3 regions of the Ochrobactrum sp. PL_is483 genome follow, and region 3 is predicted to be linked to each of the others. Evidence: predicted binding sites of a transcription regulator. Region 3 holds the regulator's gene; each other region holds the start of a gene.

Region 1 (5,838 bases), on a different contig from region 3:
GGCGTGAGCTTGCGTCCGCCAATGCCGCCTTTGTGTTCTGCTACGCCATCGGCATGCTTGCCGGGCCGCAGGCCGTCGGCGTCGGCATGGATATGCTCGGACCGAAAGGATTCCCAGCTACTCTCGGTGTGTTTTTTGCAGCATATGCGCTCTTTGCAGCAGGAAGGCTGCTTTTGCGGAAGAAGCGGGCTTGACTTTTCGCCGCCAATACGTAGTGTCGCGCCAAATTTCCGCTGCCGGATGAGATTACCGGAATCGCTGGAGGTTTCCATCCATTGAGCATGATCCCGAAGATTGGGAACCGGTTTTCGGCAAGATCATGCTCCGGCAAAGATACAGAGCAGGTAATTCGATATGGCCAAGGCTACGACGATCAAGATCAAGCTTTTGTCGACCGCTGACACCGGCTTCTTCTACGTAACGAAGAAGAACAGCCGCACGATGACGGAAAAGATGACAAAGACCAAGTACGACCCGATTGCGCGCAAGCACGTCGAGTTCAAGGAAACGAAGATCAAGTAATTCGTTTCCAGTCGTCATCGACAAGACGATTGAAATCAAAAGCCGTCTCCTTCGAGACGGCTTTTTGTTTTCTTCGCCGTTCACCGCTCAGGCGGCTGAGGAGACGATGCGGTTACGGCCATCTTTCTTTGCCTGATAAAGCGCGGCATCCGTCCGGGAAAAAAGAGCCTCGGCGCTGTCCCCCATCAGCCTCAGCCCTGCAATACCCATGCTGATTGTCAGATTAACCTTGTGCTTGCCATTGGTAACAGCAAAGGGTGTTTTCGACACGGCAGTTCGTATTCGCTCTGCGACAGCCCTTGCGGCCTCCACATCGCTGTCTGGAAGCACCAGAACGAACTCCTCCCCGCCATAGCGGCACATAAGATCCATAGCGCGAATATTCTTTCGCAGCCGTGCGGCAAACTCGCGAAGAACATCATCACCCGCATCATGCCCATATTGATCGTTGACGCATTTGAAGTGATCGAAATCGAGCATAATAACTGACAACGGCCGCTCGCGCCCCATGGCACGTGTCACCAGGACGGGCATATGCATATCGAGGTAACGCCGGTTATGCAGCCCCGTCAGACTGTCCGTTACCGCCATGGTGATGGTGCGATTGAGGCTTTGCCGCAAAAGATCATTATAGCACTTCCGCTTGATCTGGGTCCGCAAGCGCGCAAACAACTCCAGCTTTTCCAGCGGACGCATGAGATAGTCGTTTATACCCAATTCCAGCGCACGCACCACAAGCGCCCCTTCGTCCTCCCGAACGACGAGAATGATCGGCACCAGCCGTGTGCGCTCTATGGTTCGTAACTGCGAGCACAGACGCAACGGATCATAATAAGTGAAATTGGCTGAAACGACGATGCTATCGTAATCGGTATCGATCGCACGTATCAGAGCCGTATTGGCGTCACTGGCTACGTCGACGCGATAAACCTCACCCAGAATGAGGCGAAGGCGCGCCGCGGCGAGTTCATCCTCATCAACGACGAGAATGCGGGCTACTTCATCCTTATCGGCATAATTCCCGCCCATCTTGCTCGCCAGGAGCGTTTCCACTTCTGCATCCGCGATTGTACCTGTTCGTTGAAAAAGCTCGTCAGAGACCAATTTCAGGCGAGCCAGGCTCTTTACACGCGATATAAGCTGAAGATCACTGACAGGCTTGGAAAGAAAGTCGTCGGCGCCAGCTTCGAGACCCCGAATCTTGTCCTCGGCGCTATTGAGCGACGTTACCATGACGACAGGAATATTCGCTGTACGAGGATCGTCCTTTAAGCGGCGACATACTTCAAAACCGTCCATATCCGGCATCAATATGTCGAGCAGGACAACGTCGATCTGGCCGCCCAGACAAATTTCTATGGCTTCAGGTCCACTATAGGCCGTTACGACCTCATAATATTCGGAGAGGAGCCTCGCCTCGAGGAGCTTTACATTGGAATCCACATCGTCAACGACGAGAATTCGTGCAGTCATGATGCCCCTCGCCCCAATCTTCGCTAAGCGTCGCCCAAATAGGATTTTATTGTTTCTATAAAGCGGGGCACGGATATTGGCTTGGATATATAGGCCTCACAGCCGCCCTGCCGAATACGTTCCTCGTCGCCCTTCATGGCAAATGCCGTTACGGCGATAACCGGAATATGCCGAAGCTCATCATCATCCTTCAGCCATTTCGTGACTTCCAGCCCTGACACTTCGGGAAGCTGAATGTCCATGAGAATCAGATCGGGGCGATGCTCACGCGCAAGGTCTAGCGCCTCAAGTCCGTTTCTTGTCCGAATGGTCTCGTATCCGCTGGATTCGATAAGATCGCGAAACAACTTCATATTGAGTTCGTTGTCTTCGACAATCATCACGCTTTTCGGCATCGACTATTCCTTGGTCTTATTCCCTACAGCAGCCTGGCATTGCTCGATCTCTTTATCGACTAATGGACTGAGATACACCCCCAGAAAGCCCCCACCTTTCAGACTGCAAATAGTTTAACCTCATTTCATTGATGAAAGGCAAATAATTCCGTTGTTCCTCGGCAGAGCGACCGTTACACATTCGGCGAAGCAACCGAAAAAGCGGAGAAACCACATGAAAACGCTGATGAGCCAGGCGGATGCGGAAGCGATCGCCATTGAAGCGTTGGCGTGGCTGGCGCAAGACAAGGATCTGCTGCCTCGCTTTCTCGCTCTGACAGGCATAGAGGCTACGTCGATCCGGCAGGCAGCTCGCGAACCCGGCTTTCTCGCCGGCGTCCTGCAATTTTTCCTGGCCCATGAACCGACATTGCTGCGCTATTGCGAGGATGCGGGCCGTGATCCGTCCACAATCGAGAAAGCCCTTTCCTGCCTGCCGGGCGGGCAGAACCAGCATCTTTAGAAGCAGGGTCAAAACCCCACGACAAAGCCCGGCCAAGCCGGGCTTTCTTGTTGGTTATTCAGCAGCGGGAGTTGCCGTAGCAACTTCAACTTCGTTCGAAACCGATATAACGTTCAATTCGTGCTGCTTGCCATCGCGCGCCGTCCAGGAAATCGACTGGCCCGGGGCGAGACCGATCAGCGCAGTACCGATGGGCGTGAGAATCGAAATCTTGCCCTGCGCAATATCCGCTTCGCCTGGATATACGAGCGTTACCCGGCGATCCTGCCCGTCTTTGGAGCGAAACTCCACAGTGGAGCCCATGTGAATCACATCCTGCGGCAAACGCTTCGCAGGCACGACTTTTGCACGGTCAAGCTCGGCCATCAGTTCCTCGGCGATCTCTTCCTGACGCTCCGAAACATTGTTGGCCAACCCCATCAGGCGTTCATAGTCGACTTCGCTGACGACAATATTGGGCTTCTTGCGATTCTTTCCGCTCATGGCGAGTGCTCACTGCTGTTGAAAGGTAATAAAACTCCGCGCCGTTCCGGCACGAAACTGTTCAGATTGATTTTTGGTGAAAGCGCTTATCTGAAATCCGCTTTTTTTAAAAAGCGGCGAACCATCCCCCCGGAGTTCCCCTGCGCTAGGCAGAACTCGAGGGTAGCTATCCCGTGATCGGATGAACCCGATGGAGTATGGATGCAAAATGGCTGTTCATGCTGCTAAACTTGGTGATATTCCCGGCAATGTCAAGTGTAAGACCCCGCAGGTCATATATCCCCATGGCACTTCGGGCTTTCGATGCTATAAAAGGATGTTCCTTTTATGTTCATCAGACGGTTCGTCCTCATGGCTGACACCATCGCACCTAACAGTCCGGAAAAAGGTGTATGCCGCGATTGCCTCGCGCCGCAGAAATCCGACACCGTCAGGCGCTGCCATGCATGCGGCAGCCCGCGGCTTCTTCGCCATAGGGAGCTTTATAAACTCTCCCTCGCTCATATTGATTGCGACGCATTTTACGCCTCGGTTGAAAAGCGTGATAATCCGGAACTCCGGGACAAGCCGCTCATCATCGGCGGTGGAAAGCGTGGTGTCGTGTCCACCGCATGCTATCTCGCCCGTATTCACGGCGTGCGATCTGCAATGCCCATGTTCAAGGCGCTTGAACTCTGTCCGAATGCGGTCGTCATCAAGCCGAACATGGAAAAATATGTTCGCGTTGGTCGTCAGGTGCGGCAGATGATGCGTGACCTGACGCCGCTCGTCGAACCTCTGTCCATCGATGAAGCTTTTCTGGATCTCAGCGGCACTGAGCGTTTGCATAAAGCGCCGCCTGCCATTGTTCTCGCCCGCTTCACCAAGCGGGTGGAAGACGAAATCGGCATCTCTGCCTCGATAGGGCTATCCTACTGCAAATTTCTGGCCAAGGTTGCATCAGATATCGAAAAGCCCCGCGGCTTCTCGGTTATTGGCGAAGCGGAGGCATTGGCTTTCTTGCGGGATCGATCCGTCAGCACGATATGGGGGGTCGGCAAAGCCTTTGCAGCCAAGCTGGAAAGCGACGGCATCCGGTCTATTGGCCAATTGCAGACGATGGAAGAAACTGCGCTTATGAAGGCCTATGGCACCATGGGACAGCGTCTCTACCGCCTGTCCCGTGGACAGGACAGCCGCAAGGTTGAGCCGGATCACGATATGAAAAGCGTCTCCGCAGAGACAACCTTCAATAAAGACCTCTCGGAAGCTCGCGATCTCGTGCCGATTCTTCGCGCACTCTCCGAAAAAGTCTCGCGACGACTGAAAGCAAGTGAAATAGCCGGACGCACTGTCGTTCTGAAGCTGAAAACACATGACTTCAAGTCGCGTACGCGCAATCGCCAGCTTTCCGACCCAACCCAGCTCGCAGACAGAATCTTTCGACATGGATTGCAACTCCTTGAAAAGGAATTGGATGGAACGCGATTTCGTCTGCTTGGAATCGGGGTTAGCGAACTTTCTTCAAGCGATCGCGCTGATCCTCCCGATCTCGTAGACGCTCAAGCCACCAAACGCGCCGTCGCCGAAAATGCCGTTGACCGACTGAGAAACAAATTTGGACTTAGCGTTGTAGAAACTGGCTATACCTTCTCAAAAGGCAATCTCGCACGCCCCCAGATGCCGCCAGATCGGGACGATCAGCAATGAATTTACAAAGCGTGAGGAAACCTTTGCAGAAATTTTCTACATTTGCCGCTAACGGCTTGACGAGAACAGTCTGTATCAATATTGGAACGAGCCAAGGCGCTGCCAAGTGATTTGGCAGTAGCTTTACGGAAGGCCTCGTGGCGGAGTGGTTACGCAGAGGACTGCAAATCCTTGCACCCCGGTTCGATTCCGGGCGAGGCCTCCAATATTTCCATCAATAAAATCAATTGGCTGTAAAAATTCGCGTTGTTACTCTCGCGGCTAGCCTTGTAACATTTTGCTGCAAGCCAATTCCCATAAATTACAACGTACAAAAAAGTCAGACGAATCCATGTGACATGGAACGCAATATGTTTGATGCGAACAGGATAAGAATCTCGGAAGGCAGTCCGATAACATCACACACGTGCTTGGCGGCATGTGTATGCCCGCCTCAACGAAGCAATGAATGCGGCTGCATACGTGTTCCCAAGATATGATGACGGGATCGGGCTAGAGAGCGCAGCGAACCCACTTCTCAGGGGGCAGACCACCGCATAAACACGAGCGCTATTTACGACCGCGCTGCTGTTCAATGCACTTCCTTGCGTCCTGTCCCGGAGCACATGCATCCTTTTTGGATTTTTGAACCCAGTTCTGTTTCTGCGATTCCGAGGGCTTAGGAACATGAACGCTGTTAGTTTCAGACGACTGCTGCCCCGGTGCCGGCGGGGGATTGCCCGGCACTTCGGGTTCCTGTGTGCCTGACTGTGTCGGCATTCCCGATACCTGCGC
Region 2 (5,838 bases), on a different contig from region 3:
CCAGCGTTGCGACCGTTGCTCCGACCCAGCGCATGACGCCATCCGAGCCCAGTGCGAAGTCGCCGTTCGGCGCAGCAGCAAAGCGCTCCGCGCGGCGTTCGAACTCGGCGGCCAGCGCCTTTTGTGCAGCCGACTTCACCGCCTTGGCGTCCGGCCCTTCGGCCTGAACGTCAGCGGTAAAACGGAATCCTTCCAGTTGCCCGACATTATGGCCTTCGACAATCACGTCTCCGGCCGGGCTGATTTCTGCTTCAAGCATGGCATTCTCTCTCAGGCGCCTCATAAGCACGCTTGTCCTGCGGTCTACAAAGCGTTTCGTCAACCTTTCATGCAGCGCGTCGGACAATCTGTCCTCAATTTCGCGCGTCTTTTCCTGCCAGTGTGTCGGATCGGCAAGCCATCCCGGCCTGTGCGACACGAAAGTCCAGGTGCGGATTTGCGCCACGCGATGCGACAGGGTGTCGATTTCCCCCTCTGTGCTGTCGGCGCGGCGCACCTGTTCGCTCATATAATCTTCATCGACGCTCCCTCGGCGGACAAGATCCTGGTAGATGGTTGCAATGATATCGGCATGCTGCGCCGGCGCGATCTTGCGATAGTCGGGCAGCGCGCAGGCGTCCCACAAAAGCTCGATCCGTGCCGGCGTCTTTGCGAGCCGCACAATCTCTTCGTCTTTCGACAAATTTTCAAGCGCTTGTTGATCGACAGCCGGCAAAGCCTTTGCCAGGCCTTCAACCGGTGCGGGCGTTTCCAGAGAATACCGCAGGGAATCGAGCGACGAAAAGTCGAAACGCGCCGTGCGCCATTGCAGAACTTTCACCGGATCGAAATTATGCGCTTCCACCCGCTCGACCAGTTCTTCATCGAACGGATGCACCTGTCCCGTCACGCCGAATGTGCCGTCACGCAGATGACGTCCGGCGCGCCCCGCAATCTGCCCCACTTCGGCTGGCGTCAGATCGCGGAACTGATAGCCGTCGAATTTGCGGTTCTGCGCAAAAGCGACATGGTCGACATCCAGATTCAGTCCCATGCCGATGGCGTCGGTCGCTACCAGAAAATCGACATCGCCCGACTGGTAAAGCTCCACCTGCGCATTGCGAGTACGCGGAGATAGCGCGCCCATCACCACCGCTGCACCGCCCCGCTGGCGACGGATCAGCTCGGCAATGGCGTAAACCTCATCGGCGGAAAAAGCGACGATTGCCGAACGGTTCGGCAGGCGGGTAATCTTCTTGGAACCGGCATAGGCCAGATGTGAGAGGCGCGGCCGCGTCACCACATTGATGCCGCGCAGCAGCTTTTCCAGAATGCCGCGCATGGTTCCGGCACCAAGCAGCAGCGTTTCCTGCCGCCCGCGCAGATGCAGGATGCGGTCGGTGAAAATATGGCCGCGCTCAAGATCGCCAGCCAGTTGCACCTCATCAATGGCCACGAAAGCCACATCGGTGCGGCGCGGCATGGCCTCGACCGTGCAGACGGAATAGCGCGCGCCGGGCGGCACGATCTTTTCCTCGCCCGTTACCAGCGCAACATTGGCCGCACCGACCCGTTCCACGACGCGGTTATAGACCTCGCGCGCCAAAAGGCGCAGCGGCAGGCCAATCATGCCGCTTCCATGCGACAGCATGCGTTCGATAGCCAGATGCGTTTTGCCGGTATTGGTCGGCCCAAGCACGGCTGTCACATCGCGGCCACTCAGGGTCAGCGGCAAATCATGGGCAGGGAGTTGGTTCATGCCAATAATCGGATTCCCGGTACAAGCGCCCTTTACGGGCTGGATGCTGGTTCTGCGATAGCACTATACGACCTGCACCGAAAGCGCTCCTGTTAAGTTTAAATATGGGCCAATTGCCGATATGTCGACGACCGATGTGAAGCCGGTCAATAACGTGTCGGTTAACAATTGGAACGACTCTGGAACGAATCGGCGACGAATCGCTGACTCCGACAGCTTCGCCATTTGTTCACGGCAACATATAGTAAGCCTAACACAAACGCCCACAACATGATGAATCAAATGTTCCGCTTGTCCGTGTTCTCCTGACGCGAAACACCATGGTTGTTAACCTTTGGCAAAACCTGTCAACAGACGTTGCGAAAGGCTAAGCGATGTTTCAGAAAATTTTAATGATTACTGATACTTCCTTAATGCCAAAAGGGGCGGAAACAGGATTTCCGTTAACCTTCAGGCCAAAGCCGGAACGAATCGGCGACGAATCGCTGATCCGCAAAGTTTCTCCATTTGTTCTCACCACATCTTGTGGGCAGCAATCAAGGCACACCATAGAAAATCGATGTTGAATGGACTTCGACGCCTGTTTCAACGGTTTTGCGTTAACTTTTCCGGCAACGCCACCCTATCCAGCGCATCCGATTTCAATCCCCTCATTGCGGAAACAAAAAGGCGGACGGAGCTATTTCTCCGCCCGCCCCCTTTCAATGAAGAAAAAGTCAGTCGCGTTCGACGCACAAAGCGACGCCCATGCCGCCGCCGATGCAAAGTGTTGCCAAACCGCGCTTCGCATCACGGCGCTTCATTTCGTAAAGCAGCGTCGTCAGCACGCGCGCTCCAGAAGCGCCGATCGGATGGCCTATAGCGATTGCTCCGCCATTGACGTTGACAATATCCGGATTGAGGCCGAGGTCGCGCACTACGGCACAGGACTGCGCTGCGAAGGCTTCATTGGCTTCGACCAGATCGAGATCGCCAACGCTCCAGCCTGCCTTTTCCAGCGCCTTCTTCGTTGCCGGGATAGGGCCCGTTCCCATGATCGACGGATCGACGCCAGCAGTTGCCCAGGAAACGATACGGCCAAGCGGCTTCACGCCGCGCTTTGCGGCTTCATCCGCATCCATCAGCACAACCGCTGCAGCGCCGTCGTTGATGCCAGACGCATTGCCCGCAGTAACCGTTCCATCCTTGTCGAAAGCGGGCTTCAGCTTGGTCAAAGCCTCCATCGTTGTGCCGGGACGGATATATTCGTCCGCCGAAACAACCACATCACCCTTGCGGCCCTTCACAGTGAAGGGAACGATTTCGTCCTCAAACCTGCCCGCATTCTGTGCGGCTTCCGCCTTCTGCTGCGATGCCAGTGCAAACTCATCCTGTTCAACGCGGCTTAACTGCCATTGGCGGGCGATATTTTCCGCCGTGATGCCCATGAGATAACCGTTGAAAGCATCGATCAGCCCATCCTTCAGCATGGTGTCGACCATCTTGAAATCGCCCATCTTCACGCCTGAGCGCAGATGCGCGCAATGCGGCGCCATGGACATGGATTCCTGACCGCCCGCCACGATTATTCTCGCATCGCCGGAAAGAATCTGCTGCATGCCCACCGCAACCGCCCGTAGACCCGAGCCGCACAGCTGGTTGATGGAAAACGCCGTCGTCTCCTTGGGGCAACCGGCACCCATAGCGGCCTGCCGCGCAGGGTTCTGGCCCTCGCCTGCCGTCAGCACCTGTCCCAGAATGACCTCATCCACCTCCGTCGCCGCCACACCGGCGCGTTCCAGCGCACTTTTGATGGCCGCAGCACCCAATGCATGGGCCGGGACATTGCCAAATGCGCCGTTGAATGCGCCCACAGCGGTACGGGCCGCACTGGCAATGACGATGGCTTTCGGTTCGGACATTCTTTCCTCCTTGAAATGTTCCGCAACACAAAGACCAATTTTCGGGCCTTGGCAAGCTTTGCCGTGCTGCGCGAGCCGTCTTCATGAAATTCGATAAAGTGTTTTTCCTGTGACGAGAAGCATTGGAGTGTGCATCGCGGGTCGCTACAGCCTAAATTACGTTGAGCTACAAATAGGAGATATCCATGCCTTCGCTGACCCTCGAACGAGCCAATACGATCATCACCGGTGCCTTTGCCAAGGCAAACGAACTGAAATTGAAGCCGCTTGCTGTTTGCGTGCTTGATGCCGGCGGCCATGTAAAGGCTTTCCAGCGTCAGGACGGCGCGTCCATGCTCCGCTTTGAAATCGGCTCGGGCAAGGCCTATGGCGCGCTTGCCGTCGGCACCGGCTCGCGCTGGCTGAACAATCAGGCGAAGGATCGTCCGCATTTTCTGGAAGGTCTTTCCGGTGTCTCGGGCGGCAAGATCGTGCCGGTGCCGGGCGGCGTTCTGATCAAGGACGCAGGCGGCGAAATCCTCGGCGCGGTCGGCATCTCCGGCGACACATCGGACAATGACGAAATCGCCGCCATCGCTGGCATCGAAGCTGCGGGCTTTGCGTTCGACGCGGGCTGATATCCAACAAAAGCTCGCGATCTAGGCCGCTTCATGCGGCCTTTTTCATGTGCCTTGCCGAAATGACCGGCACAAAATAAAACGCCGCTCCCGAACAAACGGGAACGGCGTTTTGAAAACCATCTTTCGGCTGCTATGCAGCGTCAGACTTATTCCTTGGCTTCGAGGACCTGACGGCCGCGATACATACCGCTCTTCAGATCGATATGATGCGGACGACGAAGTTCGCCCGAGTTCTTGTCCTCGACATAGGTCGGGGCCTTGAGAGCGTCAGCCGAACGGCGCATGCCGCGCTTCGACGGAGACGTTTTTCGTTTTGGTACTGCCATGGATCCAGCTCCACTGATCGGTCAATAAACGTCCGGCACGGCCCCGAAGAGCCTGTCACATCGGACAAAATTCCGGAAAGTCACGTGCCTATACACGCTCTCACCGCGTTTGACCAGCGGGAGTCTTATCTTTTTTTCGTATCATCGATTTATTGCACGCAAACCACATAGGGCCCCGACCGTGCTGCGCGTCCGGCCACGATCCGGGCAATGCGCTGCATATTGCGTGTCGGCTTGGCTGGATTGCGCAATGCCGGGTTCGGCAGCGTGACGGCGAGCAATGCCGATTGCTGGGCGTTGAGTTTTGCCGCGGGGCGCTTGAAATAGTGCTGGGCGGCGGCCTCGATCCCGTAAATGCCCGGCCCCCATTCAGCGATATTGAGATAAATCTCCATTATGCGCCTTTTGGACAGAAGCCCGTCGGCTGCCAGCGCCAGCGGAAATTCAAGCCCCTTGCGGACATAGGAGCGCCCGTTCCAGAGGAAGAGGTTCTTCATGGTCTGCATGGTTATGGTGGACGCGCCGCGGCTCGGGCCGCCTTCGCCTGCATCATCCAGAACCAGCCCCAACTGATGCCAGTCCACCCCGCCATGGCTGCAAAACTGGCCGTCCTCGGCCATCATCACCGAGTTGACGAGAACCGGCGCGATATCGTCGAGCCCCACCCACCTGCGGTCCACGTCCTGGAACAGAACATAATCCTTGACCATCAGGGTCGAGATCGGGCGGACAAAGGGTACGGAGTAGATGAAAAGCAGGAAAACCGGCAGCACGGCCAGAATCACCAGAATCTTGAGCGCAAGAGCAATCCGGGCACCCCAAACAGGATCTGCCAGATAATTGCGACCATCTTTGCTCTTGATGATGATTTTTGCCACTGCCACTGCCTGCTGCCCTTCCCCCAAGCGACATAAACCATTCCTTAATAAGTTTGAACCGGATTCCATAATCCTGTCAGGGAAACAAGTCGAAACCCGGCGTTTCGTGACGTTCAAATGAAAAAGCCTGTGCTGATCGCTGTGGCCAGTTGACCAACCCGGCGCTTTCGTCCATCCCCTTTGCCATGGAAAAGCTGCCGACCGATTTCACCGCCGTTCTCAACCTTCGCGCCATGGAAGTGGAAATGGCACTGACGGGCCTTCTGGACCAGCGCCTCAGGACGGGAGAAATCGCCCGCCCGGAAAGGCTGCTCGCCGCCATGCGCCACGGTGTCCTGAACGGCGGCAAGCGCCTCCGGCCTTTTCTGGTTGTCG
Region 3 (5,838 bases):
GATGTTGGGGCAAAGGATGAAACCGAACGTCAAGCCACGGCCGAAGGATCGGTCAGAATGATGCCGGAAACGCTGGCGCTCATTCTTGAAGGGAATGCCGCGAAAGGTGACGTTATAGGCGCAGCGCGTCTGGCGGGTATTATGGCGGCAAAAAAGACCGCCGATCTGATTCCCCTCTGCCATCCGTTGATGCTGACCAAAGTTGCTGTCGAGATCGAGCCGGATCAGGCGTTGCCTGGTTTACGCATTCGTGCTCTCGCCAAGCTCAAAGGACGTACCGGCGTGGAAATGGAGGCCCTCACCGCCGTTTCCGTCACGTGCCTTACCATCTACGACATGGCCAAAGCCGTCGACAAACATATGGAGATCGGCGGTATCCACGTGACAGAAAAAAGCGGCGGCAAATCCGGTGACTGGAAAGCATAAAGCGCTGAACTTTGCTCTGGATCAATTCATCCAGACGGCCTTTCTGTTCTAAAGAGGTCAACAATTCAGTTCGAGAGGAAACGCAATGTCCCTTCTCCCGGTCGATGACGCACTGGCCCGCATTCTGAAATCCGCAGAACCGCACGGCAAGGAGCAAGTCGCTTTGTCCGATGCGGGAGGGCGCGTGGTGGCAACACCTGTGCTGGCACATTTTCTCCAACCGCCTTTCGACGGGTCGGCGATGGACGGCTATGCCCTGATCGCGCCCGACAACATCTCTTATCCTGTAAAGTTCGACATCATCGGCGAATCGGCTGCGGGTAATCGCTTCGAGGGCGAATTGGGGATCGGACAGGCGGTTCGCATTTTCACTGGCGCGCCAATACCCAAAGGCGCTGATACCATTGTCATTCAAGAACACACCGAGCGTTCAGGCAACCAGCTGATCGTCCATGAAGGCATGGAGTCAGGACGGCATATCCGCCGTGCGGGCCTCGATTTTTCGCCCGGCAACATCGTCATTTCAACAGGACGCGAGCTGGATGCCGCGGCACTGTCGCTGGCAGCCGCGAGCGGCAATGCGAAGGTTGACGTATTCCAGAAACCCAAGGTGGCGATCGTTGCGACTGGTGATGAACTCGTGCCTCCCGGTGATATTCCGGGGAAGGATCAAATTGTTGCATCGAACAGTGTTGGAATCGCCGAAATCATAAGGCGTGCGGGCGGCAGCCCTGAAGATAAGGGGATCATTCCGGACGATCCTGCCAAGATTGAACAGGCGATAGCAGACAGCCTGCAAGATGGCATCGACGTTCTGGTTACGATTGGCGGCGCGTCCGTCGGTGACCGGGATTTTGTGCACGGCGCACTTCAAAAACTGGGAGTCGGCCTCGACTTCTGGAAAATAGCCATGAGGCCGGGCAAACCCCTGATGTATGGCCGCATCAGCGTGAAAGATAAAATTGTGCACATCATAGGGTTGCCGGGTAATCCTGTCTCAAGCCTGGTCTGTGGCCTCGTCTTTCTTCGTCCCCTTGTTGCCAAGCTCGCCGGAACCAATCTCGACGCCGACATCCGTCCGGCCAAGCTGGGCGTTACCCTGCCCGCCAACGATCATCGCCGCGATTATATTCGAGCAATAATCGAATCATCTCCGAATGGAACGCTGATAGCAAAGCCGTTTCCAGTTCAGGATTCGTCCATGCTTTCGGGCCTCGTCGGCTCGGATGCCCTCATCATCAGGGACGAGAATGCACCTACCGCCGCTATCGGTGATGATTGTCGTGTTCTTATGCTATAGAGCGCCCGTGGGCACCCATTGCCAAGTTACACGAGAAAACGCATATAACGATATATAAAATATACATTATTTTATTGGACACCACGTGGAAACGCCGCGACGTTATCGGATACCGGCTTTCCATCCATTCTCGACGCAAACGTTAAGGATTTTAAAACCATTGCAGAACAAGACTGGAACATATAGTGTTCGTTCTGGTTTTGTTTTTCTCGATTCTTTGCCGGGAGGGTATCGCGCATGTTAACCCGCAAACAGCACGAGCTTCTGCTGTTCATTCACGAACGTCTGAAAGAGACGGGTATTCCCCCATCTTTCGATGAAATGAAGGAAGCGCTCGATCTGGCATCGAAATCGGGTATCCATCGTCTGATTACCGCTTTGGAGGAGCGTGGTTTTATCCGCCGCCTGCCGAACCGGGCACGTGCGCTCGAGGTCTTGCGTCTGCCAGATTCCATCGCTCCGGGGCTCAATGCGCAAAAGAAGTTTGCTCCCAGCGTTATCGAAGGTAGCCTCGGCAAAGCACCACCAGCCCCTCCACCATCGCGCCCCGCCCCTGCGGCTACCAATGACGATACATCTGCAACAGTTTCCGTGCCGGTCATGGGACGAATTGCTGCCGGTGTACCGATTTCCGCGATCCAGAATCAAACCCATTCCCTCAGCCTTCCACCGGAAATGATTGGCGCAGGCGAGCATTACGCTCTCGAGGTCAAAGGGGATTCAATGATCGATGCTGGAATTTTTGACGGAGATACAGTCATTATCAAACGTGGCGATTCCGCAAATCCCGGTGAAATCGTCGTAGCGCTTGTCGATGACGAAGAAGCGACTTTGAAACGCTTTCGTCGCAAAGGAGCATCCATCGCGCTGGAAGCAGCCAATCCCGCCTATGAGACCCGAATCTTTGGCCCCGACCGTGTTAGGGTTCAAGGCAAGCTCGTTGGCTTGATCCGCCGCTATTAAAGTGTTGGCGCAAATGCATAAAGCAAAAAGTCCGAGCAGATTGATCCGTCGTTTTTAGTTGGCAGCGCTTAAGGGTCATTCGCAGCGATTTTCGTCACCGTCGGCGTCTGCTGAACAGCTCCCTGAATTTCTGCCAGGCTGGGATTTTGGTTTGTATTCGCGTTCAGCCAAACCGCGAGCTGGACGTGAATGGATGCGATGTAGATGCCAAGGGCGGCTCGGCGTGTCGACTGCAAATCTTATCCGGTTGTCTTGTTGCAGAGTAGATATTGGCTGCCCCACCTCGGCTCTTGTTGTTTCGGGAGAAACTACGAGTAAAGCCTGGGAAACTCCGTTTTGTTCTGATGCTTTTCCGAGTCTTATCTCCACAGCTCCCTTTAACGCCAAATCACGTTTACTGATACTCAGGATAGTTGAACGACGGCACGAAGCTTCTTTACCGGGAACAGCGAGAATAACCACATCGCCAATATCGCAGGCTATCTCTCGCATTGCAGTGTCTGCCGTATAGGCAAGTATGCGTCCATCGCGCAAGCTGATCGTGCATAAACCATCTTCGCACTCGAACCGATTTCCATCGGTTCCTTCGTTATTCTTGCCTGTCGCCGGCGCGATAAACTCATCGACCAGATAGGCAGTTTTCCAATTGTCGGCTGTAAATTGCGAGGGGCGACTTCGATTGATTGCCAGCCTCCCATCAGCCAGTCGGACGCCCACCAGTTTGGCATCTTCCGATACCACGATGTCGGGAAAAGGCTCACTGACGAAAGCTACGAACCCAAGAATAATGAAGGGGAGCGCCAGCGCCTTCAGTCGCGTCGACAAAACGACACCCAGAACGAGCGCGATGGTCCAAACAACAAGCGTGAGAGAAGGCATGGCCCCCGGATTGCCGTCGGGTGACCATGTCGCCACGAAAGCAGCTATATGACGGACAGCAAAAATACCCCAGCCCATTATCTGCAAAGGCCCCCAGTCCAGTTGCAATGGCATCAGCACAAGACCGAAGACGGCAAACGGCATTACGAGAAGAGCTATTACGGGTTCGGCAAGGACATTTCCTACCAAACCAAACGGCGCTGTGTTGTTGAAGTGATAAGCTGCAAAAATCCCGCTCGCCAGCCCGGCAATGAGAGATGTGCCCGCCGCCGCTGTGAGCAACTTCAAGATTTTTCCGGCAAAACCAGGAGCTGCCTTCCCGCGTTTTTCCGCACCAAAACGCTTGCTCGCATTGCGTTCGCTCCACCAGGCATAGCCGGCAATCAACGCAGCCGTAGCCGAGAAAGACATTTGAAAACTCGGCCCCAATATCTCATGCGGCGAAATTGCAATCATAGCGACCGCTGCAATCGCCAGATTACGCATACTGATGGCAGCATGGTCCACCAGCAATGCGCCAAGCATGACTGCGATCATCACGTAGCTTCGTTGTGCAGCGACATCAGCACCCGACATGGCAAGATAGAAGGTGCAGCTTAGCAAGGAGAGAAATGCCGCATACTTCTTCACCGGATGTCTTACGCTGAAAGCCGGAAATAGCGCGAAGAGAGACCGCAACGTCAGCATGACGACCCCTGCGGCAAGCGCCATGTGCAAGCCTGAGATCGACAGAATATGCGCAAGCCCTGCTTTACGCAGATCTTCATTCGTCTGCTCACTGATCCCCGCGCGCGTGCCTGCTACGAGTGCCGCAGCGACACTACCGTCCTCACCACCTATCACTTCCTCAATGCGTTCAGACACCTGAACACGCAACATCGCAATCCACTGGGAAATTTCGGCGGTCAGTTCATCTGGCGGAGGAACCGTCGCAACTTTAGGCGTTCCGAGAAAGAAACCATTGGCGCCAATCCCATTGAAATAAGCATGAAATGAGAAATCATAATTGCCGGGACGAACCGGACCTGACGGTGTACGCAATCGCGCGAAACCCGTCAGCCCACTGCCAATTGTCGTAGAGGCTGGAATATCCCTTGCATTGATGCGAATGCGTTTCGGTGGAAAACGAAGCTCTGGGCGTTCGGTCTGGAGCACATCCAGTGTTACTCGCCAACTGCCATTATCCTGATATTCAAGAGCAACAACCCTGCCTGTTACGCGTGTTGCGACATCTGAGCCCAACAGGGGCGTTGCTCGGCGTTCCGTCTCCCATTTGGCGACTACAAGCCCCGCTACCAAAGCGATGCTCAATGTTATGCCTTGAGCTGCAACATAATACCGGCGCGTTGCACTTCTAACGATGACGGCAATTGCAAGCATGGACAAAAGCGGTGTCCATTCAGGTTCGAATGAGAGCGTGAAATAAATGATCGCGCCAACACCGGCGAAAACTGGCAGCAAAAGAAAAAACAGGCCACGCCCGACTTCAGTTTCGATCGCGGCCCTGATCAGATTTTTCGCAATGGAAGGAATAGATAGAAGACGTTCACGCAGGCGGGATGCAGATGACTTGACCAGTTCCGGATTTGCCGGAAATTCCGTTTCATCGTGGGGCCATACCTCTGGCAATAATGTGCGCACAAAACCATCGGGCATGCTTCTGACAAGCGCCCGTTCGTTTGCATCGCTCGCCTCCCTGATGCCCGTCATGCCCCCCGCCTGACCGCAAAAGTTAGCCCAAACCGCCTTGATACCCCAAAAGAACGACGGCACATCAGCACGAAAGGGATGCGAAACCCTTGCGCACATTGCTGCCTATGCTACATGAACCGCAGCCGAAATCGAGTGGGTTCACATCAAGAGCCTCGATTACCCTGCCGGGTATCTCCCGCAGGCTTCAGAATTCAAGTTTGCGCCAATGTCTCGGCATTCGCCGCTGTTCTCAAAAGGCGCATGACATAGTGGAGCTATCATGCCGAAACCGGTTGTAACCCGTTTTGCCCCCTCGCCCACGGGGTATCTGCACATTGGCGGCGCGCGTACTGCCTTGTTCAACTGGCTTTTTGCCAAGCACAATGGCGGCAAGATGCTGCTGCGCATTGAAGACACCGACCGGGAAAGGTCCACAGACGCAGCAACGGCTGCAATTCTTGATGGTCTGACCTGGCTGGGATTGGATTGGGACGGCGATGCCATCTCGCAGTTCGAGCGCGCACCTCGCCATCGCGAAGTTGCGGAAGAACTCGTGGCTCTTGGCAAGGCATATTATT

What was found. The regulator LexA, encoded in region 3, represses DNA repair genes until DNA is damaged. The targets are predictions, from matches to a motif close to TGTTCNNNNTGTGTTCNG.
Region 1: the regulator LexA is predicted to act here: its motif matches at 3,693-3,710, upstream of AC0TNJ_RS20440 (DNA polymerase IV).
Region 2: the regulator LexA is predicted to act here: its motif matches at 1,908-1,925, upstream of AC0TNJ_RS07935 (helicase-related protein).

The regions. Positions count from the first base shown of each region.
Region 1 covers NZ_JBVPGS010000040.1:451,175-457,012, forward strand. The annotation lists gene AC0TNJ_RS20410 (MFS transporter) at 1-194, shown strand, start outside; gene rpmG (50S ribosomal protein L33) at 355-522, shown strand; gene AC0TNJ_RS20420 (PleD family two-component system response regulator) at 610-1,995, opposite strand; gene AC0TNJ_RS20425 (response regulator) at 2,019-2,390, opposite strand; gene AC0TNJ_RS20430 (DUF3572 domain-containing protein) at 2,605-2,892, shown strand; gene rnk (nucleoside diphosphate kinase regulator) at 2,947-3,375, opposite strand; gene AC0TNJ_RS20440 (DNA polymerase IV) at 3,727-5,064, shown strand; tRNA gene AC0TNJ_RS20445 (tRNA-Cys) at 5,196-5,269, shown strand.
Region 2 covers NZ_JBVPGS010000031.1:88,452-94,289, reverse strand. The annotation lists gene AC0TNJ_RS07935 (helicase-related protein) at 1-1,738, opposite strand, end outside; gene AC0TNJ_RS07930 (acetyl-CoA C-acetyltransferase) at 2,455-3,639, opposite strand; gene AC0TNJ_RS07925 (GlcG/HbpS family heme-binding protein) at 3,825-4,256, shown strand; gene rpmF (50S ribosomal protein L32) at 4,406-4,585, opposite strand; gene mtgA (monofunctional biosynthetic peptidoglycan transglycosylase) at 4,735-5,463, opposite strand; gene AC0TNJ_RS07910 (polyprenyl synthetase family protein) at 5,649-5,838, shown strand, end outside.
Region 3 covers NZ_JBVPGS010000028.1:75,720-81,557, reverse strand. The annotation lists gene moaC (cyclic pyranopterin monophosphate synthase MoaC) at 1-426, shown strand, start outside; gene AC0TNJ_RS05455 (molybdopterin molybdotransferase MoeA) at 512-1,726, shown strand; gene lexA (transcriptional repressor LexA) at 1,964-2,689, shown strand; gene AC0TNJ_RS05445 (ComEC/Rec2 family competence protein) at 2,765-5,278, opposite strand; gene gltX (glutamate--tRNA ligase) at 5,541-5,838, shown strand, end outside.